DNA from 2 places in the Bradyrhizobium sp. HKCCYLS3070 genome. Region 2 is predicted to be linked to the other one. Evidence: riboswitches for the same ligand, from Rfam matches in the RefSeq annotation. Region 2 holds a riboswitch; the other holds the start of a gene.

Region 1 (14,761 bases), on a different contig from region 2:
GGCGCCGGCCTCGACGTCTGGGCCAAGGAGCCGCCGCCGCCGGACCATCCGCTGCTCCAATTCGACAACGTGCTGGCGAGTCCCCATACGGCCGGCGTGACTCGCGAGGCGCGACAGAACATGGGCCGGATCGCCGCCGAGCAACTGCTCGCCACGCTCGACGGCGGGCGGCCGCCGCGCCTGATCAACCCCGAGGCCTGGCCGCGCTACAGCGCCCGTTTCCGCGAGGCATTCGGAGTGACACCCGCCTAGCCGCGAGAGGGGAATTGCGAGGAGAAGATTTCATGCGTCGCAAGCCGCGAGGTGGCGACAAATCTTCTCTCCCGGGCGGCTTCCGCGAAGTGGACATTGCTATTTTCCGAGCTGTCTCGACAGCACGATGGAGGCTGATCATTTTTCCTGTGGCGCCATGAGCTTAGGCCACGTTTTTCGCTCGGCGCGGAAGGGAAGTTGGTCCGATGCGGAGGCTGAACGCGATCCTGAAGTCGACCCACGGCCGCGTCCGTCGCGCCGTCTCGCAGTTCGTCGCAATCGCCGCGGCGAGCCTGCCTTCGGTCGGTGCCTGAGCGCCGGTTCCACGAGCTGCGTCAAATATTTGCATCGACCGCTTGATATCGGTCAACAGCGAGCTGGGAAGCGCGGTAACATCACCTCCGAGCACTCCGTGAGAGACGGGAGGTTGCATGTCGCGCTATGTCATCCATTTCATGAAGGACGTGCTGGGCGAGAACGGCCGCCAGTGCGAGATTTGCCAGAGCACGCTGGAGGTTGAGGCCGAGAGCGAAGACGAAGCCGCAGAGATCGCAAAGTCCCGGTTCTGCGAACAGCAGGAGCTGCGCGACTGGTCGCTGCATGCCGACCGCATCGAGGTGAAGGCGGCCGACTTTCCCTCCTGACCTTGCGGCTCAGCGGCGCAGCCCAGCCGGCGCGTCGCTGGCCCCGGGGCCCAGCGAGCGCTGCACCATCACGGTGTCGCACCAGCGGCCGTAACGGTAGGCGACGCCCGGAAGCAGCCCCACCCTGGCGAACCCGAAGCGCTCATGAATGCCGAGCGAGGCGACGTTGTCGGCGTCGATATAGCCGATCATCTGGCGATATCCGGCCGCTGCGGAAGCATCGATCAGCGCCTGCATCAGCAGCCGGCCGACACCACGGCCGAGATGCTCATGGTGGACATAGATCGAATGCTTGACCGCGAACCGATAGGCTGGCCGCTTCCTGAACAGGACGACATAGGCATAGCCCACGACCTCGCCGCGGAATGTCGCGACCAGATGTGGCAGCCGATGATTGCGCAGATTCTTGCGCCGCTGCTTGAGATCGTCCGGCTCGGGCGCCCCGGAACCGGCGGCGCTGTCCTCGACCCCGCGGCGGACGTGCCGCCGGTAGATCGAGAGCATGGCCTCGACATCTTCGTCGCGTGACGGCCTGACGAGGACCGGCGGCTCGGTCTCGCGAGCCGTGATCGCGCTGTCCATGGTTCGAATTACTCTGCGCAGACATAGGTATGGAGCCGGATCCGGCCGGACTCGTCGAGCTCCTTGTACAGCCCCTGGATCTCGACGTCGAAACCGGGATAGGCGTTGAACGCCCGCTCGAACATCTTGAGGTAATCGATCATCGGCTGGGCGCGTTCGGACAGCCGTTCGCCCGGAACGATGGTGGCGATGCCCGGCGGATAGACCACGAACGGCGTCGTCGCGATGCGCCCGGCGATCTGGTCGATCGGCAGGTAGTCGACCTCGTTTCGCATCAACGCACGCGCCGCCTCGCGCGGCGACATCGCGATCTCGGGCAAGTGCTGCGGCTGGAACTGCTTCGCCTGCAGCGCGCTCACCTCGGCCTCGCGGTAGAAGCGGTGCATCTCGGCGCAGAGGTCGCGCAGCCGCAGCATGCCGTAACGCGCAAAGCGCTTGCGGGTGAACTCCGGAATGGCGTCCTCCAGCAGCACGTTGTCGTCGTGGAGCCGCTTGAAGGCGACCAGACCGCTGATCAGGGTTCCGGCCTTGCTCGCCTCGACCCCCGGCGTCAGCAGGAAGAGCAACGAGTTGAGGTCGTTCTTCTCCGCCACGATGCGGTTCTCGCGCAGATATTGCGCGACGATCGGAGCCGGGATGCCGTGATCGGCATAGCCGCCGGTGGTGCGATCGAAGCCGGGGGTGAGCAGGGTCAGCTTGTTGGGGTCGGTCATGGTGAAGCCAGCGGCGAGATCCGGAAAGCCGTGCCATGCCGCCCCGGGCGCGAGCTGCCACAGCGCGGCATCGGTCGAGAGCTGGTCGGTCGAGAGCGCCTCCCAGGCCACGTCGTGGCTAGCCCCGGGATTGGCCGCATCGGGGATCGATACGCGATCCGGAACGAATGGCTCGAAGAACCAGCGCCGCGCCGGATCCTTCTCCTTCTCCTCGAATTCGCGGCGCATCGCCCGGATCTTCTTGCGCAACTCGATGCCGAGCCGGATCGTGTCGTCCCACAGCACCTCACCGGAGCGGCCCTTCATCATCTGTGCGCCGACGTCCAGCGAGGCGAACAGCGGGTAGAACGGCGATGTCGAGGCGTGCTGCATGAAGCTTTCGTTGAAGCGGCGATGCTCGATCCGCCGCCGCTGCCCCTTGATGTGGCGGTCCTTGACGTGGATCTGCGATGCCTGGGAGAAGCTCGCGAGCTGCTTGTGGGTCGATTGCGTGGCGATGATGCCGGGAGCGTCGGGCCCGAGATCGCCGAGGCCCATGGCGAAGCGGCCGGCGTAGAGCGGGTGGAATTTCATGAAGCCCGCCCAGGCCTCGTCGAACATGATGTAGTCGCAGAGGTGCCCGATCCGCTTCAGGATCATCTCGGCGCTGTGGATCGTGCCGTCATAGGTGCACTGCTCGACCACCGCGACGCGGAACGGGCGCGGCTTGCGCCAGGCGTCAGGATCCTTGACCAGCGGGTTGTCGCGGATCTGTTGCCGGAGGTGCTCCTCATCGAGCAGATCCCAGCGCATCGGGCCGATCAGGCCCCAGGGGTTGCGAACCGTTGGGACGTAGATCGGGACTCCGCCGGAGATCAGCAGCGCGCCGTGATGGGCGGCCTTGTGGTTGTTGCGGTCGAACAGCACGAGGTCGCCGTCGGTGACCAGGGCCCCGAGCACGACCTTGTTGGAGGTCGAGGTACCGTTGAGGACGAAATAGGTCTTCTCGGCGCCAAAGATCTGCGCCGCTTCCTTCTGCGCGCGCAGCGCCGGCCCCTCATGGGTCAGGAGATCGCCGAGATCGAGCACGGAATTGTCGAGGTCGTCCCGGAACACGGCCTCGCCGAGATGCTCGACGAAGACCCGGCCGATCGGGCTGCGGCTATAGAACACGCCGCCATTGTGCCCGGGGCAGGTCCAGAGCTGGTTGCCTTCCTCGGCGTAGTCGACGAGCGCGCCGAAGAATGGCGTCTTCAGTGTCTCGGCATATTGCTTCAGCCGGCTGACCAGGTTCTTGGCGATGAAGGCGGGCGTCTCCTCCGACAGGAAGACATAGCCGTCGATGAAGTCGAGCACCTCGACCGGCAGATCCTCGAACCGCTTGCGGCGGATCAGGAGGATGATCGGGAAGTCCAGTCCGCGACGGCGCATCAGGTTGATCAGCGACGCCGTCTTGCCTTCCAGGCCCTTCTTGCCCCAATCGACGACCATGCAGCCGATCGCGGCATCCGTCTGCACGGCGATCTCGGCGTCCTCCAGCTTGCGGGCGCGCACCACCTCGAAGCCCGAGCGCTGGATCTCCTCGATGATCTGGTTGAAGCGGACGCCCGCAAGGTCGTCGGTCTCGAAGACGGGCGCGGCGAACAGGAAGGTGAAACGGCGGAAGTATTCCATGAGAGTCTTTCGGGCTGCGTGGGCAGCCACCTGTCGTCACGTTCGATGACGGTTCGATGACAATAGGGCGCCTCACGGAGCTTGTCTCGGCCGCCTCGCAGTGGCAATCGTCCTGAACCCGAGTGATGCTGAAAGGATCCGTGGTGCTTCCCGAATGGATCAGCCTTGATTGTGTGGCCCCGTCCGAGCTCCATCGGCAGGCGGCGCTGGAACGCCAGGCCCAGTTGACCAAGCCGATTGGCGCCCTTGGGCGATTGGAGCAGGTGGCGGTCGAGCTGGCGGCGCTGCAGGCGTTGGAGCGGCCGGGGGCCGATAGGGTCCCGGTGGTGCTGTTCGCGGGGGACCATGGCATCGCGGCACGGGGCGTGTCGGCGTATCCGCCGGAAGTGACGGTGCAGATGCTGCACAACTTCGCGGCCGGTGGCGCGGCGATCTCGGTGCTGGTGCGCAGCCTGGGCTGTCCGCTCGAGGTGGTCGATGTCGGTACGCTGGCGGATGAGCCGGTGCCCGGTGTCGTCGTCGACAAGCCGCGGCGCGGCACGCGCGACTTCAGCACCGGGGCGGCGCTGACGCCGGAGGAGGTCGCGTTCGCGGCCGACGCCGGACGGCGCGCGGTGGCGCGGCAGGCCGATCACGCGCCGCAGCTCGTGATCTTCGGCGAGATGGGGATCGGCAACACGACGTCGGCGGCAGCCATCGCCGCCGCGCTGCTGTCATGCGCGCCCGCGGACATCGTCGGCAGTGGCACCGGGCTCGACGCCGCCGGGCGGGCGAGGAAGGCTGCGGTGATTGCCGATGCGTTGGGGCGACACGGGCTCACGGCGGGAGCGGCCGTCGCGGACGTCCTGGCTGCCGTCGGCGGCTTCGAGATCATTGCGATGGCCGGCGCGATCGTCGCCGCCGCGCAGCGGCGCTGGCCGGTGCTGGTCGACGGCTTCATCGTCTCGGTCGCGGCGCTGGTCGCCGTCCGCCTCAATCCCTCCTGCCGTCCGTGGCTGCTGTTCTCGCATCGCTCGGCCGAGCGCGGCCACGCCATCGTGCTCGACGCGCTCGGTGCCCGTCCGCTGATCGACCTCGATCTGCGGCTCGGCGAGGCCTCGGGCGCCGCCACTGCGCTGCCGATCATCCGATTGGCCTGCGCGCTCCACGGGGGCATGGCCACCTTTGCGGAGGCCGCCGTCTCGGGAGCCAAGTCCTGATGCGGATCGATCTGCTGCGGCACGGGACGACAGGACGGGACGGCCATCTCGACGGCCGCACCGACCCGCCGCTCAGCGAGCCCGGCTGGGATCAATTCCGGCGGCAGACGCGGAGTCGGATCTGGCGCAGCGTCGTCAGCTCGCCGTTGGCGCGCGCACGTGCGGCAGCGGAGGATTATGCCCGGCTGACCGGCTGCGCGCTGGACATCGAAGCGGATTGGAGCGAGCTCGATTTCGGCCTCTGGGACGGGCGGACGCATCGCGACATCGCCGCGGAGCCCGGAGGCGAAGCCTTGCTCGACACCTTCCATGCCGATGCTGAGGTCCGGGCGCCGGGCGGTGAGAGCTGGTCCGATTTGCAGGCGCGAGTGGCGCGCGCAACACATCGTATCCTTACCCGGCCCGAGCCTGCGCCGGTTCTGGTGGTTGCGCATGGCGGCGCCATGCGCGCAGCGCTCTCGCATCTGCTCGGCTGGCCGCTGCGCCAGCTGTGGAGCCTGCGCATCCGGCCCGGCACGCGGATCACGCTCGAAGCCGGGCAGGGCGGTGATGGTGTATCTTGGGGCGAAATCGTCGAGATCATCCAGCCATGAGTCTGCGTGAATTCTGGATCGCATTGCAGTTCCTGACACGGCTGCCGACACCGCGGGTCGCTGAGTCGCGACCGGACGATCTTGCACGGGCGTCGGTCTGGTTTCCGGCAGCCGGACTGGTGATTGGCGCCTGTCTGGCGCTGGTCGCCCGCCTTTTTCATGATGCCGATCCCTGGATCGTCGCGCTGACCGTGCTGGTCGCCTGGATCGGGATCACCGGCGCGCTGCATCTCGATGGGCTCGGCGACGTCGCCGACGCGTTCGGCGCCTCGCATGGCAGGCCGGAACGCTTCATCGCCGTGCTGGGCGATCCCCATGCCGGCAGCTTTGCCGTCGTCGCGATCAGCTTGCAGATCGCCGCCAAGCTGGTGCTGATCGCCGAGCTGGCGACGGGCCCGACGGCCTGGGCGCTGGTGCTGATCCCGGCCTGGGCACGCTGGGGGACTTTGATCTGCAATAAGACCCTGCTGTCGTTGAAGCCAGGGCTGGGGGCGAGCATCTCGAACAGCGTCGGCTGGAACGTCATCGTCGCCTGGGGCGGCGCGCTCGCGATCGGCGCGCTGGCCGGTGCGGTGCCGACGCTGATCGCGATCGCTCTGGTTCCGGGAATCGCGTTCTATTGGCAATGGCGGCTCGGCGGCATCACCGGCGATTGCCATGGCGCCAGCATCGAGGTCACGGAAACGCTGCTGCTTGCCGCCTGCGTTCTCGGCTAGGACGCGCTGCCGAGCGCCTGCGCCAGCCGCTGCCAGCCTGTCTCATGGCCCGGCAGGCCGAAGCGCAGCCAGCTTGTTTGAGCCGGAAAACGCCGGACATGGATGCCATGGCGGGCGAGCCGCTCGGCCAATGCGGCAGCATCCGTGCTCTCGACCAGTCTGAACAGCGGCGTTCCTCCAAGAGCCCTGGACGTAGGGGGGCCGTGAATCCTGCAGCCGGACGTGGTCAGCATCGTATCGAGGCGTTGTCCGTCTGACATCAGCCGCACGCGTGCCTCCTGCAGCCATCGGTCGTCAGCGAGAGCAAGCGAGCCAACCGCGAGCGCAGGTCCAGACACGGCCCATGGCCCCAACGCCCGGCGCAGTTGATCGGCCAGGTCCTGGCACGTGACGGCAAAACCGAGTCTCAATCCGGCCAGACCGTAAGCCTTTCCGAACGATCGCAACACCAGCGTGGCTGGCGGCAAATTCGGTATCAGGCTTGCCTCAACGGGACAGAAATCAGCAAAGGCTTCGTCCACCACGAGCAAACCGTTGCGACGGGCGAGAAACACGCCCAGCAAGTGGAGTGTGGCGCGTGGCATCAATCGCCCCGTGGGATTGTTCGGGTTGACCACAATGGCGACGTCTGCTTCGGCCAGTGCTTCGACCTTGTCGACCAGACGCACCTGGTGGCCGCAGCTGCGCCAGCAGAGCTCATGTTCTTCGTAGGTGGGCGCCAGCACGGCAACCGAACTTGGAGCGCGAAGACGCGGCAGGATCTGGAGCAGCGCCTGGGTGCCTGCGGCTGCAACGATCGATGCGGGTGTCCGCACGCCGTAGCGTGCGGCAGCAGCGGACAACAGCGCCTGCTCGTCGAGCTTGCTGGGCAACATTGCCCAGCTCTCAGCCGGGATCGCCGGCACGGGATAGGGGATCGGGTTGATTCCGGTCGACAGATCGATCCACGGCTGTGGCGCATCCGGATAGCGACGGCTGATCGCAGCGAGATCGCCGCCGTGAAGGATCGCTTCCGGCTCGTCCGCGCGCATGCTAGTCGCTCTGTCGTCCATCTCTTTCCTTTACATGTCTTTCCTTCAGCGGAGATCGATGTTCGTCTCTCTCGCGCTCACGGCGCTCCTCGTCGAGGCGGCGGTCGGTTATCCCCAGGTCCTGGTGCAGCGGATCGGTCATCCCGTGATGTGGGTGGGCGCGCTGATAGCATGGGGGGACCGCCGCTGGAACAGGGCAGCAGACGGCTTTGCCGCACGACGCGCGCGCGGCATTGCGCTCGTGTGCCTGCTCGTCGCGGGGATGATGGCCACCGGTCTCGCCGCAACATGGGTCATGCAGGCGCTCGTCGGCGAACCGGTCGCAACCATCATCCTTGGTGTGGCGGCAAGCAGCCTGCTGGCCCAGCGCAGTCTCGACACGCATGTCGCCGCGGTTGCAGAGGGACTGGGGCAGGAGGGGCTCGAGGGTGGCCGCCGAGCCGTCTCGATGATCGTCGGCCGCGATCCCGAGCGGCTGGATGAGGCCGGCGTCGCGCGGGCCGCGGTCGAGAGCCTGGCAGAAAACTTCTCCGATGGCGTCGTCGCACCCGTGTTCTGGCTCGTCGTCGGCGGGCTGCCGGGCATCCTGATCTACAAGGCTCTCAACACCGCCGACAGTATGATCGGTCATCTCTCGGACCGTCACCGCGCGTTCGGCTGGGCGGCGGCGCGGCTCGACGATCTCGTCAATCTTCCGGCCTCGCGCCTGTCCGCGCTGTGGATCGCAGCCGCCGCGGCCTGCATCCCGAGCGCCTCGGCTTCGGCCGCGGTGCGAGCCGTCGCACGCGATGCATCGAAGCACCGTTCGCCCAACGCCGGCTGGCCCGAAGCGGCGATGGCCGGTGCGCTCGGACTGCGCCTGGCGGGGCCGCGCGTCTATCACGGTCATCTCGTCACCGATGCCTGGATGGGCGACGGGCGCGCCGATCTCGACGCGTCCGACATCCGGCAGGCCTTGCGGCTGTATCGGCTGGCCTGTTTGGTTCAAGCCCTGGTCGTCGCAGGACTCGTCCTGGTCAGGATCCTGTAGCCGCCACGGGCGGCGCGGGCTTGCTCGCCAATGCCAGGATGCGGTCAACGTCGACGTAGCGCTCGAGATGCGCCGCGAGTGCATCCAACGTCGTGTCCACATCGATCTCATAGGAGAGGCCGCTGGTCGTCGCGCCGAGGCCGCGCAGCCAATGGCTGCGCAGGCCGTCGTCGGCGAACAGGCCATGCACGTAGCAGCCGGCTACCAGGCCATCAGGCGCGATGGCGCCATCGCGCCGGCCATCGGAGAAGGTGAGGAAGGAGCGCTGTGTCGCCCGTCCCTCCGTGCGGCCGATGTGCATCTCGTAGCCGCGGAACGAGAGCTTATCGTGCGTCAGCGTGCCCTGGACCTCGCGTAACGCCTTGTCATCGGTCAGTGTCGTTTCGACGTCGAGCAGGCCAAGTCCCGCGACGGAACCAGCTGCACCCTCGTGCCCATCCGGATCGCTGATCACGCGCCCCAGCATCTGATAGCCGCCGCAGATGCCGAGCACGCGGCCGTCGCGGCGAAGATGCGCGCGGAGATCAATGTCCCAGCCGACTTCACGCAAGGCGGCGAGATCGGCGATCGTCGCCTTCGAGCCCGGCAGGATCACCATCGATGCGTCGCCGGGGATCGGCGTGCCAGGCCGCAAGAACTGCAGATCGATTCCATCTTCCAGCCGCAACGGATCGAACTCGTCGAAATTGGAGATGCGCGGATAGGCGAGGATGACGACCTTCGGTCGCTGTCCTCCCGATGATCCGCGTTCAGCCAGGCCAAGCGCGTCCTCCGCCGGCAGGCGGCGCGCATCCGGAAAATGTGGAATGAGCCCGAGCGATGTCCACCCCGTCCGCTGCGCGATCTCGTTCATGCCCGACGCAAACAATGCGGGGTCGCCGCGAAACTTGTTGACGAGGAAACCCGCCACGCGCGCGGCATCGTCCGGCGGGATCACCGTCTTGGTGCCGACCAGGCTCGCAATCACGCCGCCCCGATCGATATCGCCGATCAGCACCACCGGAATCTGCGTCGCCTGCGCAAAGCCCATGTTGGCGATGTCGCCGCCGCGCAGGTTGATCTCGGAGGCGGAGCCTGCGCCTTCGACCAGCACGATGTCGGCATCCGCCGCGAGCTGATGGAAGCTGTCGAGCACGGCCGCCATCAGTTGCGGCTTCATCGCCTGATAGGCCGACGCCTTGGCGGTGCCGATGACGCGGCCCTGCACCACGACCTGCGACCCGATCTCGCTTTGTGGCTTCAGCAGCACCGGGTTCATGTGCACCGTCATCGGCCGCCGCGCCGCGCGCGCCTGCAGCGCCTGGGCACGGCCGATCTCGCCGCCATCAGCGGTGACGGCGGCGTTGTTCGACATGTTCTGCGGCTTGAACGGCGCCACCTTGAGGCCGCGCAATGTCAGCGCGCGCGCGAGCCCCGCGACGATCAGCGATTTGCCGACGTCGGAGCCGGTGCCCTGGAACATGATGGCCCGCGCGCTCATGAACTCAGTACTCGATGCCTTCCTGCGCCCTCACGCCGGCCGCGAAATGATGCTTCACGAGGTTCATCTCGGTGACGAGATCGGCGGCCTCGATTAGCTCCGGCTTGGCGTTGCGGCCGGTGACGACGACGTGCAGATCGGGACGGCGCCCTGCGAGCGTGGCGACGACGTCTGCGATATCAAGGTGATCGTAGCGCAGCGCGATGTTGAGCTCATCGAGGACGAGCAGCCGGATCGACGGATCCGCCATCAGCTCCTTAGCCTTCGCCCAGGCGCGCTCGGCCGCGGCGACGTCGCGCGCACGATCCTGCGTCTCCCACGTAAAGCCTTCCCCGAGCGTGTGCCACGACACCTGATCGCCGAACTTCTCGATCGCCTTGCGCTCGCCTGTTTCCCACGCACCTTTGCCGAACTGCACGACGCCGATGCGAAAGCCGCGGCCGAGTGCGCGCAGCATCAGGCCCCACGCCGCCGTCGATTTGCCCTTGCCCTTGCCGGTGTGAACGATCAGCAGGCCCTTCTCCACGGTCTTGGAGGCGACCTCGGCATCCTGCACCGCCTTGCGGTTCTCCATCTTCGCCTTGTGGCGTGAATCGTCGGCGCTTCCGGTCATCGGCATTTTCTCCTGGTCACTTCAACGTCAGCGGCAGTCCCGCCGCCATCAGGATCACGCGATCCGCTAAGGCCGCGATGTCCTGGTTCAGTCGCCCCTGGGCATCGCGAAAGGCGCGCGCGAGCGCGTTGTCCGGCACGATGCCCAATCCGACTTCGTTGGACACGGCCACGATCGGGCCATGCGCGTTCCTGAGCGCGTCGATCAGCTCGGCACATCTGGCCGGCACGTTCATGTCGGCGAGCATCACGTTGCTGAGCCAGAGCGTCAGGCAATCGATCAGCATCGGTACGCCCGATTCTCCGCTTGCCCGGACGAGGCCCGCGAGATCATGCGCCGTCTCCAGCGTCTTCCATCCCTTGGCGCGGCGCGCCTTGTGCTGGGCGATCCGGTCGGTCATTTCGGCGTCGAAGGCCTGCGCGGTCGCAACATAGGTCCAAGGCGCGGGAAGGGCGGTGACGAGGGCCTCGGCATGGCGGCTCTTGCCCGAGCGCGCACCGCCGAGCACCAGCGTCAGGCGCGGCAGGGCGGGATGCGGCGGGGCGGGGACCATGGGGACGATTCCGATTGACGGGCTTTGGTGCGACCCGTATCTAACAGATGACGGTTCTCCGAAAGGAGAGATTTAGGGAACACGGTGCGGGTTCTTGACCCAAGGCCGTGGCTGCCCCCGCAACTGTAATCGGCGAGTGTGAGGCCAAGACACCACTGGGAAACCGGGAAGGTGGCCCCATGCAGCGACCCGAAAGCCAGGAGACCTGCCGTCGAGATTGCTGTTGGCCGACCCGTCGCGCGGGGAGTCGCGATGCTGGTTCTGATCCCGCCGGGATGGGTGGGATGCCGTCGGATGCAGCGCATCGTCCGGTCCTCTGGGGAGCCGGCAAGCGACGGAGACGGCCATGAAGTTGACCCGTACCACGACCTTTGCAGCCGCGAGCCTGGTGCTGCTCGCCACCGATCCCGCCTTCGCGCATCACATGATGGGGGGCAAGCTGCCGCAGACGTTTGCACAGGGGATGCTGTCCGGCCTCGGCCATCCTGTCATCGGAATCGACCATCTGGCGGCGATCGTGGGCGCGGGCATCGTTGCAGCGCTTCTGGGCCGCGGCTTCGCGCCGGTGCTCGCCTTCACCACCGCGATGATCGCGGGCGTCGGCCTTCATGTGGCCAAGGCCAACATCCCGGCTGCCGAGCTGCTGGTCGGCCTGACCACCGTCGTGGTTGGGCTGGTGGTGGTGATGCGTGGCCGTTTCGGTGTGCTGCCCGTCGCCGGCCTGTTCGCCGTGACCGGTCTCGTCCATGGATATGCGCTGGGCGAATCGATCGTCGGGGCCGAGAACACCCCGCTCGGGGCCTATCTCGTCGGTCTGCTCGTGATCCAGACCATCATCGCCGCCGGCGCGTTCCTCGGCACAAGGCTGCTGTCGGCGAAGGCCAAGACGGCTGCGCCGCTGGCGCTGCGGCTCGCGGGCGCTGCCATCGTGCTGGTGGGTGGGGTCGCCGCGGCGACGGCGGCCGGCGTGATCGGCTGATTGATGACCGCATCGGAGACTGGTGAGACGACGCTGTTCGTCTGCGTCACTTGCCGTTCGCAGGGGACGGAACCTACGCCGCCTGATCAGCCGCGGGCCGGAGCCCGTTTGCTCGCCGCGATCGAGACGTTGCCGACCGCGCAGCGCGCCGGTGTCACCGTTGTCGGTGTCGAGTGTCTGTCGAACTGCAATCGTGCGTGCACGGTTGCGGTGACGGCGCCGGGCAAATGGACCTATGTGCTCGGCGCGCTCGATCCGGATCTGCATGCGCGGGATGTGCTGACATTTGCGCAACTGCATCAGCGCCATGACGCCGGTCTGCCGGCCTGGCGCGAGCGTCCCGAATACATTCGCAAGAACACCGTCGCGCGCGTGCCTGCGCTGTCTGCGCCACGCTGAAAACGAGAGCTCGCATCGCCATGACGAAGTCGTTCGCCAAGACGCCTTGCACCATCGTCACCGGTTTCCTCGGCGCCGGCAAGACCACGCTGGTGCGCAACCTGATCGAGACCGCGAACGGTCGCCGGCTTGCCATCATCGTCAACGAGTTCGGCGATGTCGGCATCGACGGCGACATCCTGAAAGGCTGCGGCGTGCCGGACTGTCCGGAGGATCGCATCGTCGAGCTGTCGAACGGCTGTCTGTGCTGCACCGTTGCCGATGATTTCGTGCCGGCGCTCAGGAGCCTGCTGGATCAGAAGGAGCCGCCCGAGCATATCGTGATCGAGACCTCGGGGCTGGCGCTGCCGAAGCCGCTGGTGCAGGCCTTCAACTGGCCGGAGATCGCGACGCGCGTCACCGTCGACGGCGTCGTTGCGGTCGTCGATGGTCCGGCGGTGGTCGCGGGACGCTTCGCCGATGATCCCGAAGCGCTCGCCGCGCAGCGCGCCACCGATGCGTCGCTCGATCACGACAATCCGCTGGAGGAGGTCTACGAGGACCAGCTGCTGTGCGCCGATCTCGTCGTGATGAACAAGAGCGACCTGATGAGCGAGGAGCAGCGCAAGGATGTCGCCGCCGAGATCGCGGCGAAGGTGCAGCGTGCCGTCAAGGTGATCGCGACGGAGCACGGCAGGCTGTCGGCTTCGGTGCTGCTCGGGCTCGGTGCCGCCGCGGAGGACGATCTCGCGGCCCGGCCGTCGCATCACGACAACGAGGCCGAGCACGATCACGACGATTTCGAGAGTTTCGTGCTCGACGTTCCGGCGCAGGCTTCGCCCGATGCGCTCGTCGACCGCATCGCGGCCGCCGTCGACGCACATGATGTGTTGCGGGTGAAAGGGTTCGTGGAAGTCGCCGGCAAGCCGCTGCGCCTCCTGGTGCAGGCCGTCGGCAGCCGCATCCAGCATCAGTTCGAGCGCCCGTGGCGCTCGGGCGAATCGCGGCAGGGGCGGCTGGTGATCATCGGCGAGCGCGGCCTCGATGCCGCTGCCATCCAGAGCCTGATCACAGGATAGTCACCGATGCACCTGCTGGCGACAACGGGCGCGGATCTCGACGACCTCGAACAGGCCGTGGATCTTGCACAGTCGCCGGCCGAGATCGTCGTGCTGTCGTTCTCGGACACCGACCTGTCGGCGCTGGCCGAAGCCTGGACCGTGTCGTCGGATGACCTGCCGAGCCTGCGCCTCGCCAGCTTGAAACGGCTGAAGCATCCGATGTCGGTCGATCTCTATGTCGACCGCGTCGTGCTGGGCGCGCGCGCCGTCGTCGTGCGCTGTCTCGGCGGGCTCGACTATTGGCGCTACGGGCTGGAGCGCATCGCATCGGTCTGCCGCAGCCGCCACATCCTGTTCGCGGCACTGCCGGGTGACGATCGCGCCGACGACAGGCTTGCTGAGCTCTCGACCTTGCCGCAGGACGCGACCTCGCGTCTCTACGGTTATCTGCACGAGGGCGGGGTCGGCAATGCGCGCGAGGCGCTGCGCTATCTCGCGACGCTGCTCGGGCGCGACGCGCAGTTTGCCGAACCGATCGCGATCGGTTCGATCGTCGGCTTCATGCCCGATCGCGGAGCCGTCGGCATCGATGATCTCTGCAGCCATGATGATGCGCGGCCGAGCGCGCTGATCGTGTTCTACCGTGCGAGCCTGCTCGCTGCCGATACGGCCGGGATTGCTGAGCTGATGCGGGCGATCGAAGCCAAAGGGCTGGCGGCAGTCGCGGTCGCGGTGACCAGCCTGAAGGATCCCAATATTGGGGATGCACTGGCGCGACTCGTCCAGCGCCGGCGTCCTGCGATCATTTTGAACGCCACCGCGTTCTCGGCGCTGCGCGACGGCGGCACCACGGTGCTCGACGTGGCCGATGCACCAGTTCTGCAAATCATCCAGGCGCAGAGCACGGAAGAGGCCTGGGCCTCGTCGGTGCGCGGACTGTCGCCGACGGACCTTGCGATGAATGTCGTGCTACCGGAGCTCGACGGCCGGCTGTTGGCGCGCCCGATTGCGTTCAAGGGCGAGGCGCCGGCGGATGAGCGTCTGCAGTTCAGCGCGATGCGCTATGTGCCTCAACAGGACCGCATTGCTTACGTCGCGCAACTGGCGGCGCGATGGGCGCAATTGCGGGGGCTGCCGGCCAGCGAGCGGCGCGTGGCGCTGGTACTCTCCGATTATCCGTCGCGCGGCGGGCGTTGCGGCTACGCCGTCGGTCTCGACACCAGCGCAAGCGCAGCCGCCATTGCGCGGTTGTTGGCGGAGGCGGGGTACGATATCGGCCGTGTA
Region 2 (14,761 bases):
GAGGCGAAGAAGCCCGACATCAAGTCGTGGTGGCAGGAGATCGCCGTCTGGCGCGCGCGCAACTCGCTGGCCTACCGGCCGAACCGCGACGTCATCATGCCGCAATATGCGATCCAGCGGCTGTTCGAGCTGACGCGCGGCCGCGACACCTACATCACGACCGAGGTCGGCCAGCACCAGATGTGGGCGGCGCAGTTCTACGGCTTCGAGGAACCGCACCGCTGGATGACCTCGGGCGGTCTCGGCACCATGGGCTACGGCCTGCCGGCCGCGATCGGTGTCCAGGTCGCCCATCCAGACAGCCTCGTCATCGACATCGGCGGCGACGCCTCGGTGCAGATGACGATGCAGGAGATGTCGACGGCCGTGCAGTACGAGCTGCCGGTCAAGATCTTCATCCTCAACAACCAGTACATGGGCATGGTGCGGCAGTGGCAGCAGCTGCTGCACGGCAACCGCCTGTCGCACTCCTACTCGGAGGCGCTGCCGGATTTCGTCAAGCTCGCCGAGGCCTATGGCGGCGTCGGATTGCAGGTGAGCAAGCCCGGCGATCTCGACGGCGCGATCAAGGAGATGATCTCGGTCAAGAAGCCGGTGCTGTTCGACTGCCGCGTCGCGGCGCTCGAAAACTGCTTCCCGATGATCCCGTCGGGCAAGGCGCATAACGAGATGATCCTGCCGGCGGAGGCGAGCGATCCGGCCGCGGCGTTCGCGGGCGGCAAGGCGCTGGTGTGAGTCTGATAGGTTTGATGGTGCGGTGATGGCACGCGCGTCCGGCAGTCTCTCTCTTAACCTCTCCCCGCTTGCGGGGAGAGGTCGACGCGCAGCGTCGGGTGAGGGGGACTCCCCACGCAGTCGGACTCGCGGAGAATCCCCCTCTCCCCGCAAGCGGGGCGAGGGAGCTCATCTGCTTGCGCGGCCGCATTGTGCCCATGCGTCAGGGAGTTCTCATGTTCACCCTCGCTGAGCTCGAAGCCGCCCACGCCATCGTCGGCGCCGCGGTGCCGGCGACGCCGGCGCATGCGTGGCCGTTGCTGGCGCAGCGGCTGGGGACCGGGGTCGTCGTGAAGCACGAGAACCACACGCCGGCCGGCGCCTTCAAGGTGCGCGGCGGGCTGGTCTATGTCGACAACCTCAAGCGCACGCGGCCGGATGTCCGCGGCCTGATCACCGCGACGCGCGGCAATCATGGCCAGAGCGTCGCGTTTGCCGGCCGTCGCAACGGCCTGCCGGTGACGATCTACGTGCCGCGTGGCAACTCGGTCGAGAAGAACCGCGCGATGGCGGCGTTCGGCGCCGAGCTGATCGAGCACGGCAGCGACTTCCAGGAGGCGCGCGAGGAGGCCGGCCGCCATGCGGCGCGCGACGGCCTGCACATGGTGCCGTCGTTCCATCGCGATCTCGTGCGCGGCGTCGCGACCTACGCGCTGGAGCTGTTCCGCACGGCGCCCGACCTCGATGTGCTCTACGTCTCGATCGGGCAGGGCTCCGGCATCTGCGGCTGCATCCTTGCGCGCGATCTCTTGGGTTTGAAGACCGAGATCGTCGGCGTGCAGTCGACCGAGGCGCCGTCCTACGCGCTGTCGTTCGCTGCGCGGACGGTGGTGACGACCAACAGCGCCGACACCCACGCCGATGGTCTCGCGACGCGCAGCCCGGATGCGGATGCGCTCGCCATCATCCTGAAAGGCGCCTCGCGCATCGTGCAGGTCGGCGACGCCGAGATCGCCGAGGCCGTGCGCATTCTCTGGACCGACACCCACAATCTCGCCGAAGGTGCCGGCGCGGCACCGCTTGCGGCGGCCTTGCAGGAAAAGGGCAGGCTCGCCGGCAAGCGCGTCGGCCTGGTGCTCACGGGCGGCAACATCGATCTCGACCTGTTCAGGCGCTGGGTGCTGCCGGCGGCCACGCATGCCGAAGCGGGGGCCGCATGAGGAGCTCGCAACTCGCCACAAACACCGCTGTCATGCCCGGGCTTGACCCGCCTGCGCGGCCGAAGCCGCTTCGGCGCGGCGAAGGCCCGGGCATCCACGAACCGCGCGCTCGACGCTCGACGTGGAGGGCCGGGAGCGCAGACAAGTTTACGCAGTCTGCGCAAGGCAGACTGCTATGCCCGGCCATGACGGTTGAATTATCACGGGGACACCAATGAACCAGCCAGCGTCAGCCTATTTCCTCGAAGACCGTCACGATCCGAACGAGACGCACACGCTGGCGGTGCTGGTGCAGAACGAGCCGGGCGTGCTCGCGCGCGTCATCGGCCTGTTCTCGGGCCGCGGCTACAACATCGAGAGCCTCACCGTCTCCGAGACCGAGAGCCAGAAGCACCTCTCGCGCATCACCATCGTCACCACCGGCACGCCGATGGTGATCCAGCAGATCAAGCACCAGCTCGACCGCATGATCCCGGTCTACCGCGTCGTCGACATGACGCTGACCAAGCGCGCGATCGAGCGCGAACTCGCGATGGTCAAGGTGCGCGGCACCGGCGAGCCGCGCGTCGAGGCGCTGCGGCTGGCGGATGCGTTCCGCGCCCGGGTGATCGACGCCACGACGGAAAGCTTCGTGTTCGAGATCACAGGCAATACCGACAAGATCACGCAATTCATCGATCTGATGCGTCCGCTCGGCCTGGTGGAAGTCGCCAGGACCGGCATTGCGGCGATCGGGCGGGGATCGGAAGGGATGTGAGTCATGCTGGCGCGCGACTGGTACTACAACGAACGCAACCGGATCGGGCTCGATCATGCCGTCGCCTCGATCTACGGCTCGGGCGATGATGCCGACGAGCGCGCGCGCGCTGCTCTGAAGATGCTCGGCGTCAAGCCGGGCTGGCGGGTGGCGGACATCGGCTGCGGCAACGGCGTGCTGGCGACCGAGGCGGCGCTGCTGGGGGCCGTCGTCGACGCCATCGACATCTCGCCGGCGATGCTGGCGCTGACCCGGATCTACACCCGCGACCGCCGTACCGCGGTGCGGATGCATTCGGCGGGGCTGCTGTCGTTCGCCTATGAGCCGAACTCGTATGACCTGATCGCCAGCGAGTTCACGCTGCATCATCTGCCGGACTTCTGGAAGGCGGTGGCGCTGGCGCGCATCTTCGCGGCGCTGAAGCCGGGCGCGCAGTTCTTCCTGCGCGACATCGTCTATGTCAGCATGCCCGACGGTGTCGAGCGCTCGGTCGAGCAGTGGGCGGATTTCAACATCAAGAACCACGACCTCGCCCGCGACAGCGTCATCACCCACATGCGCGACGAGAACTCGACCTTCGCCTGGGTGATGGAGCGCATGCTGGCCGAGGTCGGCTTCGTCACGGTCTCCGCTGACTACCATGCGCCGATGCACGCCACCTACGTGCTGCAGAAGCCGGCGGGGCAGGGCTAGGCGCTGATGTTCTTGTACGACGGTGAGGTGGCCACGCTGCCACCCTCCCCTGGAGGGGGAGGGTCGATCGCGCATGCAATGCGCGATCGGGGTGGGGTGGGCCGCCGCAAAAGCTCGCGCGTGGAGAGATCACCCCACCCCGCCTCACATCGTTGCTTCGCACGATGTGAGGCGACCCTCCCCCTCCAGGGGAGGTTGAAAAGTCGTCGTGTGGCAGGAGCTCATTAGATGTCCCAGCAGCTCCTCATCGCCTTTGTCACCTTCGCCTTCGTGATGGCGTTCACGCCCGGGCCGAACAACATCATGCTGCTGTCGTCGGGCGTGACCCATGGCTTCCGCCGCACGGTGCCGCACATGATGGGCGTCAGCTTCGGCTTCGCCTTCATGGTCGGCGCGGTCGGCTTCGGCCTCGCGACGGTGTTCATCCGCTATCCCCTGCTGCAGGACGTGCTGAAATACCTCGGCGCGGCCTATCTGATCTACCTCGCGGTCGCCATCGCCTTGTCAGGGTCGGCCGAGCCTGACGACGCCAAGCCGCGCGGTCCGATGTCGTTCTGGGGCGCGGCGCTGTTCCAATGGGTCAACGCCAAGGGCTGGGTGATGGTGATCAGCACCATCACCGCCTATGCCGCGATCGCCAGCTTTCCGGCCAACGTGGCGCTGCAGGTCGCGATCAGCTTCGTGATGGCGGTCGCCTCGACCATCACCTGGACCTTATTCGGCACCGCGCTGCGGCCGCTGCTCAGCTCCGAGCGCGCGGTCCGCGCCTTCAACATCCTGATGGCGGTGCTGCTCCTGGCCTCGCTCTATCCCGTGTTCATGGACGCATGAGGGAGACTGCCGCCATGCGAGATCGGGGTTTCCAAGCAGGGCCAAAATGCTCTAGACACGGGCCGGATTTCGTCCGGGCGCAGCCGCCCGTGCCTCACCCAAGCGTCTGACTTTCCAGCCAATTCCGGCCATCTCAAAGAGGAAACGACAATGCGTGTCTACTACGATCGCGACGCCGATCTGAACCTGATCAAGGGCAAGAAGGTCGTCATCGTCGGCTATGGCAGCCAGGGCCACGCCCACGCGCTCAACCTGAAGGATTCCGGCGTCAAGGACGTCGCGATCGCGCTGCGCAAGGGCTCGGCCTCCGCCAAGAAGGCCGAAGGCGCCGGCTTCAAGGTGATGGAAGTCGCCGAGGCCGCGAAGTGGGCCGACCTCGTGATGATGCTGACCCCGGACGAGCTGCAGGGCGACATCTACCGCGAGCACCTGCACGACAACATGAAGCAGGGCGCCGCGCTGGTGTTCGCGCACGGCCTCAACGTCCACTTCAACCTGCTCGATCCGCGCGCCGATCTCGACGTGCTGATGATCGCGCCGAAGGGCCCCGGCCATACCGTCCGCTCGGAGTACCAGCGCGGCGGCGGCGTGCCCTGCCTGATCGCGATCGCCAAGGACTCCTCGGGCAATGCCCATGACCTCGGCCTGTCCTACGCCTCGGCGATCGGCGGCGGCCGCGCCGGCATCATCGAGACGACGTTCAAGGAAGAGTGCGAGACCGACCTGTTCGGCGAGCAGGCGGTACTGTGCGGCGGCCTGGTCGAGCTGATCAAGGCCGGCTACGAGACGCTGACCGAGGCCGGCTACGCGCCGGAGATGGCCTATTTCGAGTGCCTCCACGAGGTGAAGCTGATCGTCGACCTGATCTATGAAGGCGGCATCGCCAACATGAACTACTCGATCTCCAACACCGCCGAATACGGCGAGTACGTCACCGGCCCGCGCATCATCACGCCGGAAACCAAGGCCGAGATGAAGCGCGTGCTCGACGACATCCAGTCAGGCCGCTTCGCGCGCGACTGGATGCTGGAGAACAAGGTCAACCAGACCTCGTTCAAGGCGACCCGCGCCAAGCTTGCCCAGCACCCGATCGAGGAAGTCGGCGCCCGCCTGCGCGACATGATGCCCTGGATCAAGAAGGGCGCGCTGGTCGACAAGAGCAAGAACTGAGGTCTTGCGGCGAAACCGAGAAATGAAAACGGCGGGCAGAGGCCCGCCGTTTCTGTTTGGGGTCGTTGAAGGCCCGCCGGCGCGTTCAGGACGCCGCGCGGCGCGACGCCACCGGCGTCAGCAGGCGGACGATCTCGCTGACGGCGACGAGGCCGACGAGCCAGGCGGCGCTGGTCAGGCCGAGGCGGGCGACGATCGGGAGCGCGAAGCTCGCAGCGCCGCCGAGTGCGGGCGTGGCGGCCAGCAGCACCAGCTCATAGGCGGCGTAGGCACTGGGGAGCGCGACGGCAAGCGCGACCGTCGCTGGTGCTGTGCGCAAGGTCGCCAGGGCCATGCGGGCCACAACGGTGGCGCTGAGCGCCGCGACGCCGATCATGGCGCCCCAGGCCAGCGTGTTGGCATCGACCGGATAGTGCAGCGCGCCGAAGCCGATGCCCTGGTTGACCAGCCAGGCGCCGAGCATCACCGGCAGCGCCGCGCGCAGCGGCAGCATGGCGGCGGCGATCACGGCGAAGGCCGCAAACGGCGTCGCGCAGGCGAACACGAAGCTCGCCAGCGCGCAGGCCCCTGTCAGCAGCGCGAAGCAGAACGCAGCGGCATGCCGTTGCGGAACGGGCGCGAGGCGAGCTTCGGAACCAGACCGGGCGAGGACGTCGAGAGTCATGGAACATCTCCTTCTGTTGCGATTGTAGTCCATTTCGGCAGCTTCTGTCAGCCGCCGGGAGGTTGGTCGGCGGCGTCACTGCACGCCGAAGCTCGCCACCCGGATGCCGCCGAACACGCCGAAGCCCGGCGCGAGGAATCCGGTCGGGTTCTGGTAGTGATGGTTGAAGAGGTTGTCGATCCGGCCGAACAGCTTGACCTGGTCGGACAGCGCGTAGTCGCTGCGCAGGTTGACGACCGTATAGCCGGGCGCGACGAGGCCCGTGGTCATGCCGTCGCGGCTGACGTCGAGCCAGTCGCCGATGTGCAGCAGCGTCGCTGACAGCGTCAGCGCATCGATCGGCCCCCATGTCGCGGTGGCGCTCCATTTCTCCTTCGGCCGCCGCAATAGCTGCAGGCCGGTAGTCGCATCGACCGCGCGGGTGAACGTGTAGTCCGCACGCAGCGAGATCCGGTCGGTGAGATCAGCGGTCACGAAGCTCTCGGTGCCCTCGGTGGTCGCGAGGCCGACATTGGCGTAGGAGGTGAAGGTCGCGTTGAAATTGATCAAGTCGGTGATGCTGTTGTGGAAGTAGGTCGCGCCGAAGCGGAGACGATCGTCGAACAGCGGCTGCTCGAAGCCGGCGTCGTAGCCGGTGCTCTGCTCCGGCCGGAGGTTGGGATTGGCGAAGAAGTTGAACGCCGGAAAATCCTGGTGCAACTGGCTCAGGGTCGGCGCCTTGAAGCCGGTGCCGTAGCTCGCCTTCAGCTTGGTCTCGGTCACCGGCAGGATCACCGCCGGCGCGATCCGGTAGGTGCCATGGCCGCCGAACTGGTCGTTGACGTCGTTGCGCAGGCTCGCCACCACGAACCAGCGCTTCGCGAACTCGGTCTGCAGCTCGACGAAGCCGGCCTTGTTGCCATTCTCGGCCGAGAGGTCGGCGGTCTTCAGCCGCTCGGTCTGCTGCTCCGCGCCGACGACGAGATTGTTATGCGGCGCCAGCTTGGTCACCGCGTGCCAGTCATACTTGATGCGCTCGCCGGCCGCGACCGCTGCCACCGGATTGCCAGCCGTCAGGTCGGACGACCGGTCGTTCACATAGTTGACGCCGAAGTAGTTCCGGATGCGGCCGCCGAGCAGCGACCACACGGCTTCCTGGCGTGTCGCAAGCTGGTGGACGGCGTGGTTGCTCTGGGCCGCGTCGGGAAAGCTCGGAAAGCCGCTGTCGCCGGTGAACAGCAGCGTCGCGTCGGTGTATCGAACCACCGAGTTCAGCGTCCAGGCCTCGTTGAGGTCGACGCCCAGCTTGGCCGAGGCGGTGAGGTTGTCGTAGGCATTGCCGATGGCCTTCTGCCCCGCAGGCAGCAGCTGCCACGGGGTCACCGGAACGTCGCCGGCGTGCAGATGCGCGACATTGACCGCGTAGTTGACATTGTTTTGTGAGCCGCTGACGCCGGCTGACTGGTTGAAGGTCTTGAACGAGCCGCTCTCGACCGAGGCGGTCGCGCGCGCCGGGCCCTCGCCCTTGCGCGTGATCACCGAGATCACCCCGCCGATCGCATCCGAGCCGTAGAGCCCGCTCTGCGGCCCGCGCAGCACCTCGAACTGCTGGATGTCGGCGGCGAGCAGATGCGCGAAATCGAACGCGCCATTGCCGTTGGTGACATCGCCGACGTCGATGCCGTCGATGAAGAGCTTGGTGTGATTGGCGTTGGTGCCGCGCATGAAGACGTTGGTCTGGCCGCCCGGGCCGCCGGCCTGCACCACGTTCAATCCGGGGATCGTGCTCAGGATGTCCGGCACGGTGCGGGCCTGCTGCGCGGCGATGTCCTTGTCGGTCACCACGGTGATCGCATTCGCGACGTGGGCCACTGGCGTGACGACACCGGTCGGGCTGACGGCGACGGGGGTTCCGGCTGGCGCGGCCGGCTTTGCCGCCGGCATCTGCTGATGCGCGGCGCTGGCGGTTCTGCGGGGGATGGCTGGTTTCTGAGCGATCGGCTCGCGCGGCGGGTCGACCTCAACCGGGGGCAGAAGGTCGGGGGAGGCGGATTGCTGCGCTGCTGTGGGCGAGGGGCCGAGCAGGGCGAATGACGAGAGGACGCAGAACGACGACAGAAGGGCGCGACTGCGCCTGGCATGGGGAACGGGAGACACGAGGAACCTCGGCATGACGTCAGTGGCACGTCACCGCGAACGAGGTCTCATGCAGCCCTTGGCAGGCCTGCCTGAAAACGATGCCAATAACGCCCCGACCGGCATCCTCGCGTGTGACCACGGCTGACGGCAGGTCTCCTGGCTCGCGGGTCGTCACCTCCACGTCGCCTTCCCGGGACCGAGATTTCCCAGTGGCCTTTGACGCGAGATTCGCCGCTTACAGTTGCGGGGGCAGCTGCGGCCTTCGGTCACGTCCCTTGCGAGACGCATCCGGCACCGCATTCCCTTTTGAGCCCCGGTCGAGGGGCACCGTCGCGATCACCGTAGGAGTGCGGGCGCACCAAAGTCAATCCGGCGCCCGGCGATCTCCTGGCGATAACGCTGGCCGGTCGGCTTGGTGATGCCCGGCCGCCTGCGACAACCATAGCCGTCGTCCCTGCGAACGCAGGGACCCATAGCCACCGGCGGTCGTGTGGCGAAGGACGACGACAAGACATTTTCCGCCAATTCACATCACGCGGTATGGGTCCCTGCGTTCGCAGGGACGACAGCGGAGCGCGAGTCGTTGCTGATGAGGATTGCGTCTTGTGAGCACCCGCTCACTTCTCGACCTTGTTGTGCACCATCCAGAATCGCAGCGTGCGCTGGGCGGTGTCGAGCGACAGGCGGCCGTAGTCGCGTTCCGCGAGCTTGAGCGTGTCGCTGTCGATGGCGTGCTTGATCGGCCGATGGGTCAGGATTTTCGCCACCACCGACCAGGCCAGCCCGGCGGCACGGCAAGGGATCAGCACGATGTCGGTGCGCGGGCCTTCGAGCACCTTGGCCATCATCTCGGTCGGGACGTTGTTGAGCAGGCCGAGTGCGGCGGAAACCTCGCCGAAGCGGCGGGTTTCGGCGAAGAAGGCGATGGCGGCATCGTTGAGCTCGTTCAGCCCCTTCATGCGCTTGACGGCCTCTTCGGCCAGCGTGAAGTCGCGCCCGACCAGGCCGCCGTCGCTGCGCGCAACGTCGGCGATCGCCTTGAGGATCTTCTTGATCTCCTGTTGCAACGCCGGCGGCGCCGAGGCCATCAGCCTGGCGCGCACGGCTTCGGTCGCGCGGCGCAGGAGGTCGCGCAGGTGCTTGGTGGGCAGGTCGACGCGCAGCCCGATGATCTCGGACAATTCGTCGTCGTCCTCGGCATGCGCCATCATCCCGGAATAGCCGGACTCGGAGAAGCGCGCGGTCTGGTTGTTGGCGAGCTTGCGGATCACCCGGCGCTCGCCGCGGTCGACGATGATGTCGGTCACCGCCTCGGTCAGATGCGGACGGCTGGAGATCGCCATCAGGTGATCCTGGCCCTTGGTCGCCGCGACCTCCACCAGCGTATGCTCGGTGAGCCGGCTCGAGTGCATCAGCACGTTCTCGGCCACCGAGATCTCGTCGTCGCGGGCGAGCTGCTGGATCAATTCGACGGGCGCGTAGTCGACCGGCGCGAGATGCTTGCTGAGCTCGGCTCGCGCGCGGGTCTCGACCCGCGAGACCAGCATGCACAGCACGTTGTCGAATACCTTGATCTGGTCCTCGCTGAGGCGTTCGCCGTCATGCAGGAACAGGTTGGTGACTTGGCGCAGCGTGTTGACGCGCTTCGCCGAGGTGCCGCTGCGGACGGCCTCTTCGAGTTCGGTGATGATGGAGTCTTCTGAAGGCGGAAGCTGTTCTGGCTGTGACACGATCGCGCTCGTTTGTCCGGATTGCCGGAGCGACAGCAACGCGATTGTGATCCGCTGCAAGGCTTTCGGCCGGAGCAGTTTTCGGCACGGGCGATAACAATGCGTTAGGGGCCGAAGGCGTAGTACTCCGGAGAAACACGGATACGGAAAATTAAGACGATACATATAGGGGGGATGACGGGCTGGAGCCCGGTCTTCCGGAGATTCGCCGGACAGGCGATGGAATGAGGTGCGAACACCTCCCCGCAGACGCGGCGACGACAGGCCAGCGAAGCGGAAAGGTTAATGATCTCATAAGGTCACAAACCTTCCTTCATCCAACTTGCTCGCTGCCCTCGATCTCACGTCAGCTGTCATCCTCCCAAGCCTTGAAACTTAAATCCCATTCTTGCCGCGGCCATTTTGCCGACGCGCCGTGCGATGCGTGGCGTCACCCGATGTTCCGGGGCAGGTTCGGCGGGGCGATGACCTCGCGCGAAAAATCAGCGCCAGCATCCTGCCGCATCTCGTGCGATAATCGCCGCGCAAATCGTTGAGGTCACCATGAAATCCGTCGTCATCACCGGCGCATCCACCGGCATCGGGTTCGCCTGTTCGAAGCTCCTGCTCGCGCGCGGCTTTCGCGTGTTCGGCAGCGTTCGCAAGCAGGCCGACGCAGACCGTCTGCGCGGCGAGCTCGGCGCCAACTTCATGCCGCTGCTGTTCGACGTGACCGACGAGGCGGCGGTGAAGGCGGCCGCCGGCGAGGTGCGAGCGGCGCTCAAGGGCGAGACGCTCGCCGGTCTCGTCAACAATGCCGGCATCGCCGTCGCCGGTCCCGTGACGGAGCTGCCGATCGCGCAGTTCCGCCATCAGATGGAGGTCAACGTCATCGGCCCGGTCATCGCGACCCAGGCGTTCGCGCCGCTGCTCGGGGCCGATCCAGCCATGACGGGAGAGCGCGGCCGGATCGTGATGATCAGCTCAGTCGCGGGCCGCAACGGCAACCCGCTGATGGCGCCCTATTCGACCTCCAAGCATGCGGTCGAAGGGCTGTCCGAGAGCCTGCGCCGTGAGCTGATGCTGTTCGGGATCGACGTCATCGTCATCGCGCCGGGCGCGGTGAAGACGCCGATCTGGGCCAAGGCCGACGAAGTCGACCTGTCGCCGTATCAGGCCTCGCCGTTCTTCCCGGCGCTGCAGAAGATCCGCGCCTTCATGCTGCATCTCGGCCAGTCCGGGCTGCCGGCCGAGACCATCGCCGCGCGGGTGGCCGACGCCTTGACCTTGCCGGCGCCCAAGGTGCGCTACGAGATCGCGCCCGATGCCATGAGGCAATGGATCGTGCGGGTGCTTCCGAAACGGACCGTCGATCGCATCATCGCCAAGCGGCTCGGCCTGATGCCCGCGATCAGGCCCTGATGCCGGCGATGACGACCATCGGCAAGACCCAGGCGGAGCTGACCCGCCTGGTCGAGGAGGAACTTCGCGCGCAGCCGGGCTGCGAGACGGCACGTGTGCCGGCCGTTCATGCGCTCGACGTGCGCAGCGGCCGCAACTGGGAGATCCCGCACGTCGTTCTCGGCGACAGCCTGATCAGCGACGTCGACCGCGCCGTGATGAGCGTGCAGCGCCGGCTCGGGCGCGCGTTTCACCTGATCGACGATCCGGTCACGGCGCCGGAAGCGGCAGCGACGCCGCAGGGCAACGCTGGCGACTCCTGACAATCCTTGCGGGGATGTAAGCCCTGCGGGCTCAGGTCAGCAGGCCCTGCCGCAGCGCCAGCCGCACCAGCTCGATGTCGCTGGCCACGCCGAGCTTGTCCTTGATCAGCGAGTGCAGGTTGGCGACCGTCTTCGGGCTGAGATGCAACGCTGACGCGATCTCGTCGGTGGTGCGTTCGGCGAGCAGCATCTGCATCACCTCGAACTCGCGCGCGGACAGGACGTCGGCGGCCGCGCGCTCGCCGGCGAGGCGGCTGAGCGCGAGCTCGTGATCGATGTCGGGGCTGATCGCGATGCGGCCTGCGAGCACGTCCATGACGGCGCGCACGAGCGTCTCCGGCGGGCTGCTCTTGGTGACATAGCCGCGGGCGCCGGCGCGGATCGCCTGCACCGCGAAGCCGGCATTCTCATGCATGGTGAAGACGAGGATGCGCGCGCCGCGATCCCATTGCCGGATGCGGCGGATGCCCTCGATGCCGCCGACGCCCGGCATGGTCAGGTCCATGATGACGAGATCGGGCCTGACCTCCTTGAACAGCCGGTAGGCTTCGGCGCCATCGGCGGCTTCGGCGACCACGCGCAGCCCCGGCTGCTTCTGCAGCATCGACCTGTAGCCCTCGCGGACCACGGCATGGTCGTCGACCAGCAGGATGGTGCCGGCGGGGGTCGTCATGCCGCACATGCCGTTTCCGGCTGGGTCGGCGCAGGCGAGAGGGCCGGGACCGGAATCTCGACGTGGAGGCGCGCGCCGCCGGAGGTGGCGGCGAAGCTCATCTGGCCTCCCATGGAGGCGACGCGCTCGCCCATGCCGAGCAGGCCCATGCCCGGCTTGTCGGGAGCTTCGCCGAGAAGACCGTCGTCTTCGACGGTGAGCAGGGTCGCGCTGACCGGCCCCTCCTGAAGCGTCAACTGCAACCGCACCCGCGTCGCGTCGGCGTGTTTGACGGCATTGGTGAGCGCCTCCTGCGCGATGCGGTAGATATTGGTGGCGATGATGCCCGGCAGTCGGTCGACGTCGCCCGACAGGTTGATCTCGAAAACGGTGCGGCCGTGCTGGCGCCTGTTCCAGCCGGCGACGAGGCCCTCCAGGCTGCCGGCGAGGCCGAGCTCGTCGACGTCCGGCGGGCGCAGCCGCATCAGCGCGCCGCGCAATTGCTCCATCATGTCGCTCGCGGTGCGCGCGATGCCGTCGCATTCGCCGACCAGAGCGGGGCAATCCTGCGCCGCGCTGTGACGGATCGATGCCGCGAGCGCCCGGATCGCCGCCAGCGACTGGCCGAATTCGTCATGCAGCTCGCGCGCCAGGTGGCGGCGCTCGTCGTCCTCCAAGGCGATCAGGCGCCGGGTCAATTCGCCGCGCTGGGCCAGCGCCGTCTCCAGCCCCTCGGCGAGCTGGTTGAAGGCAGCGCGGATCGCCGAGAGCTCGGCGAGGTCGAACGGCGGCAGCCGCGCCGACAGATCGTTGGCGGCGATCCGCTCCAGCCCGGCGCGGATCAGCCGGGTGGGGCGCAGCGCGCGGGCCAGCGCGGCGTAGGCCAGCGCGCACAGCAGCACCAGCGCCGTCCCGAGCACCGGCAGCAGCCGGCTGAGCTCGCGCCAGGCGTCCGCGGTCATGACGCCGGCGTCGATCCAGACGACGGCATCGCCCGTCGTTTCGTCGCGAAACCTGACCGGCCGTGCCGCTTCGCGGCCCGGATCGAACAGCCGCCGATACAGCATCGCGAAGGCGCGGGGCGGATCGTCCGTCTGCGCCTCGGCGCCGCCGCAGATGCGCTGCACGATCACGCCGTCGACGCCGCGATAGGCGATGCACAGGCCCGGTCGCATCGCCGCCGCCGCGACCGCATCGAGGTCGGGAAAGCCGGCCGGCGGACTGGCGACCCAATGCATCTTGCTTTGCTGCAATTGCAGCGTCCGGGCCGTGATCTCGGCGATCCGCTCATTGCGCACATGCACCGAGCGGTCGATGTCGAACAGCACATAGGCGCAGATCGCCGCGAAGCACAGCGCCGAGACCACCGAGATGCGCAGGGTCAGGCGGTATTTGAGGTCGTAGCGGGTCCACATCTTCGGTGTGTCCATGACAGCCCAGCCGGCCGGCATTTAACGGCAGAACCGTCCGGGCCAAAAGCGCCGCGGCCCGGTGGACGGTGCGGTCGTGAATTTTTCCCGTGCCGCGCCGGGACCGTGGCCGCTGCGGCGATGGCACGGCGGCGTCTAGCTTCCGACCGCCAGACATCGTTGCAGGGGGATCCCATGTCGAACCGTCGCGTCGTCCGTTGTCTCGTTCTCGCGCTTGCCTTCGCGGCCGGCCCGGTCCGCGCCGCCTCCGCCGATGTCCCGGCCGTGCTGGTCGACGATTTCAGCTATCTCGACACGTCCGGCGAGCCGGTCGATCAGACCGCCGCGCATCAGCGGCGGCTGGATGCGTTCATCGCCGCGCTCCGCCGCGATGTCGCCGCCGACGCGCGGCTGCGGCCGGTCAGCCCGTCCTGCGCACCGTCCTGTCCGACCGATGCGTCCCCGGAGGCCCGGCTGCAGATGGCGGCCGCGGCCGGCGCCACCGTCGTGATCACTGGCGGAGTCCAGAAGCTCTCCACCCTGGTGCAGTGGGCGCGCGCATCGGCCATCGACGTCGCCTCCCATCGGGTCCTGTTCGACAAGATCTTCACCTTCCGCGGCGACAGTGACGAGGCTTGGCAGCGCGCCGAGATGTTCGTCTCGCGCCAGGTCCGTGACGCACTGGCGCCGCCGGAGCCGATCCGGCTGGCGCTGCTGCCGTTCGAGCTCGACGACACCAGCGCGGGCGCCGCGCTCGGCGAGACCGAATCCGACCAGAAGGGGCTGCAGGAGACGACCGACGCGGTGCGGCAGCTGCTGGCACAGTCCGGGCGCTATCGCCTGGTGGATGCGGCCGGCGAGATCAAGCCGGGGCAGCCGGTGCGTGAGTGCGACGATTGCGAGGCGCGGGCGGCCCGCGCGCTCGGCGCCCAGCAATCGCTGCTCGGCATCGTGAGACGGATCGGCCGCACCGAATACATCATCGGCTTTCGTGTCCGCCAGGCCGACAGTGGGACGCTCGTCGTCGCCGGTGACAGCGGATTGCGCCTCGGCGCCAATTATTCCTGGAGCCGCGGCGCGGTGCGTCTGGTGCGCGAGCG

The links. Region 2 has a riboswitch for cobalamin ahead of ACQR03_RS18385 (TonB-dependent receptor plug domain-containing protein). Riboswitches for the same ligand answer to the same signal wherever they lie in the genome.
Region 1: linked by a shared signal. The riboswitch ahead of ACQR03_RS31580 (HupE/UreJ family protein) and the one ahead of ACQR03_RS18385 (TonB-dependent receptor plug domain-containing protein) in region 2 are both predicted to bind cobalamin.

The regions. Positions count from the first base shown of each region.
Region 1 covers NZ_JBNPTI010000019.1:24,068-38,828, forward strand. The annotation lists gene ACQR03_RS31520 (hydroxyacid dehydrogenase) at 1-252, shown strand, start outside; gene ACQR03_RS31525 (hypothetical protein) at 684-896, shown strand; gene ACQR03_RS31530 (GNAT family N-acetyltransferase) at 906-1,478, opposite strand; gene ACQR03_RS31535 (Orn/Lys/Arg decarboxylase N-terminal domain-containing protein) at 1,487-3,844, opposite strand; gene cobT (nicotinate-nucleotide--dimethylbenzimidazole phosphoribosyltransferase) at 3,988-5,043, shown strand; gene ACQR03_RS31545 (histidine phosphatase family protein) at 5,043-5,636, shown strand; gene ACQR03_RS31550 (adenosylcobinamide-GDP ribazoletransferase) at 5,633-6,352, shown strand; gene cobD (threonine-phosphate decarboxylase CobD) at 6,349-7,404, opposite strand; gene cbiB (adenosylcobinamide-phosphate synthase CbiB) at 7,442-8,413, shown strand; gene ACQR03_RS31565 (cobyric acid synthase) at 8,400-9,893, opposite strand; gene cobO (cob(I)yrinic acid a,c-diamide adenosyltransferase) at 9,898-10,506, opposite strand; gene cobU (bifunctional adenosylcobinamide kinase/adenosylcobinamide-phosphate guanylyltransferase) at 10,523-11,059, opposite strand; cobalamin riboswitch at 11,094-11,286, shown strand; gene ACQR03_RS31580 (HupE/UreJ family protein) at 11,406-12,038, shown strand; gene ACQR03_RS31585 (DUF1636 domain-containing protein) at 12,042-12,437, shown strand; gene cobW (cobalamin biosynthesis protein CobW) at 12,458-13,495, shown strand; gene cobN (cobaltochelatase subunit CobN) at 13,502-14,761, shown strand, end outside.
Region 2 covers NZ_JBNPTI010000005.1:164,180-178,940, reverse strand. The annotation lists gene ACQR03_RS18420 (acetolactate synthase 3 large subunit) at 1-735, shown strand, start outside; gene ACQR03_RS18415 (threonine dehydratase) at 951-1,934, shown strand; gene ilvN (acetolactate synthase small subunit) at 2,149-2,691, shown strand; gene ACQR03_RS18405 (class I SAM-dependent methyltransferase) at 2,695-3,384, shown strand; gene ACQR03_RS18400 (LysE family translocator) at 3,613-4,215, shown strand; gene ilvC (ketol-acid reductoisomerase) at 4,366-5,385, shown strand; gene ACQR03_RS18390 (hypothetical protein) at 5,471-6,049, opposite strand; gene ACQR03_RS18385 (TonB-dependent receptor plug domain-containing protein) at 6,125-8,200, opposite strand; cobalamin riboswitch at 8,297-8,514, opposite strand; gene ACQR03_RS18380 (DUF2336 domain-containing protein) at 8,785-9,897, opposite strand; gene ACQR03_RS18375 (SDR family oxidoreductase) at 10,441-11,298, shown strand; gene ACQR03_RS18370 (hypothetical protein) at 11,298-11,600, shown strand; gene ACQR03_RS18365 (response regulator transcription factor) at 11,632-12,273, opposite strand; gene ACQR03_RS18360 (histidine kinase) at 12,270-13,667, opposite strand; gene ACQR03_RS18355 (DUF2380 domain-containing protein) at 13,857-14,761, shown strand, end outside.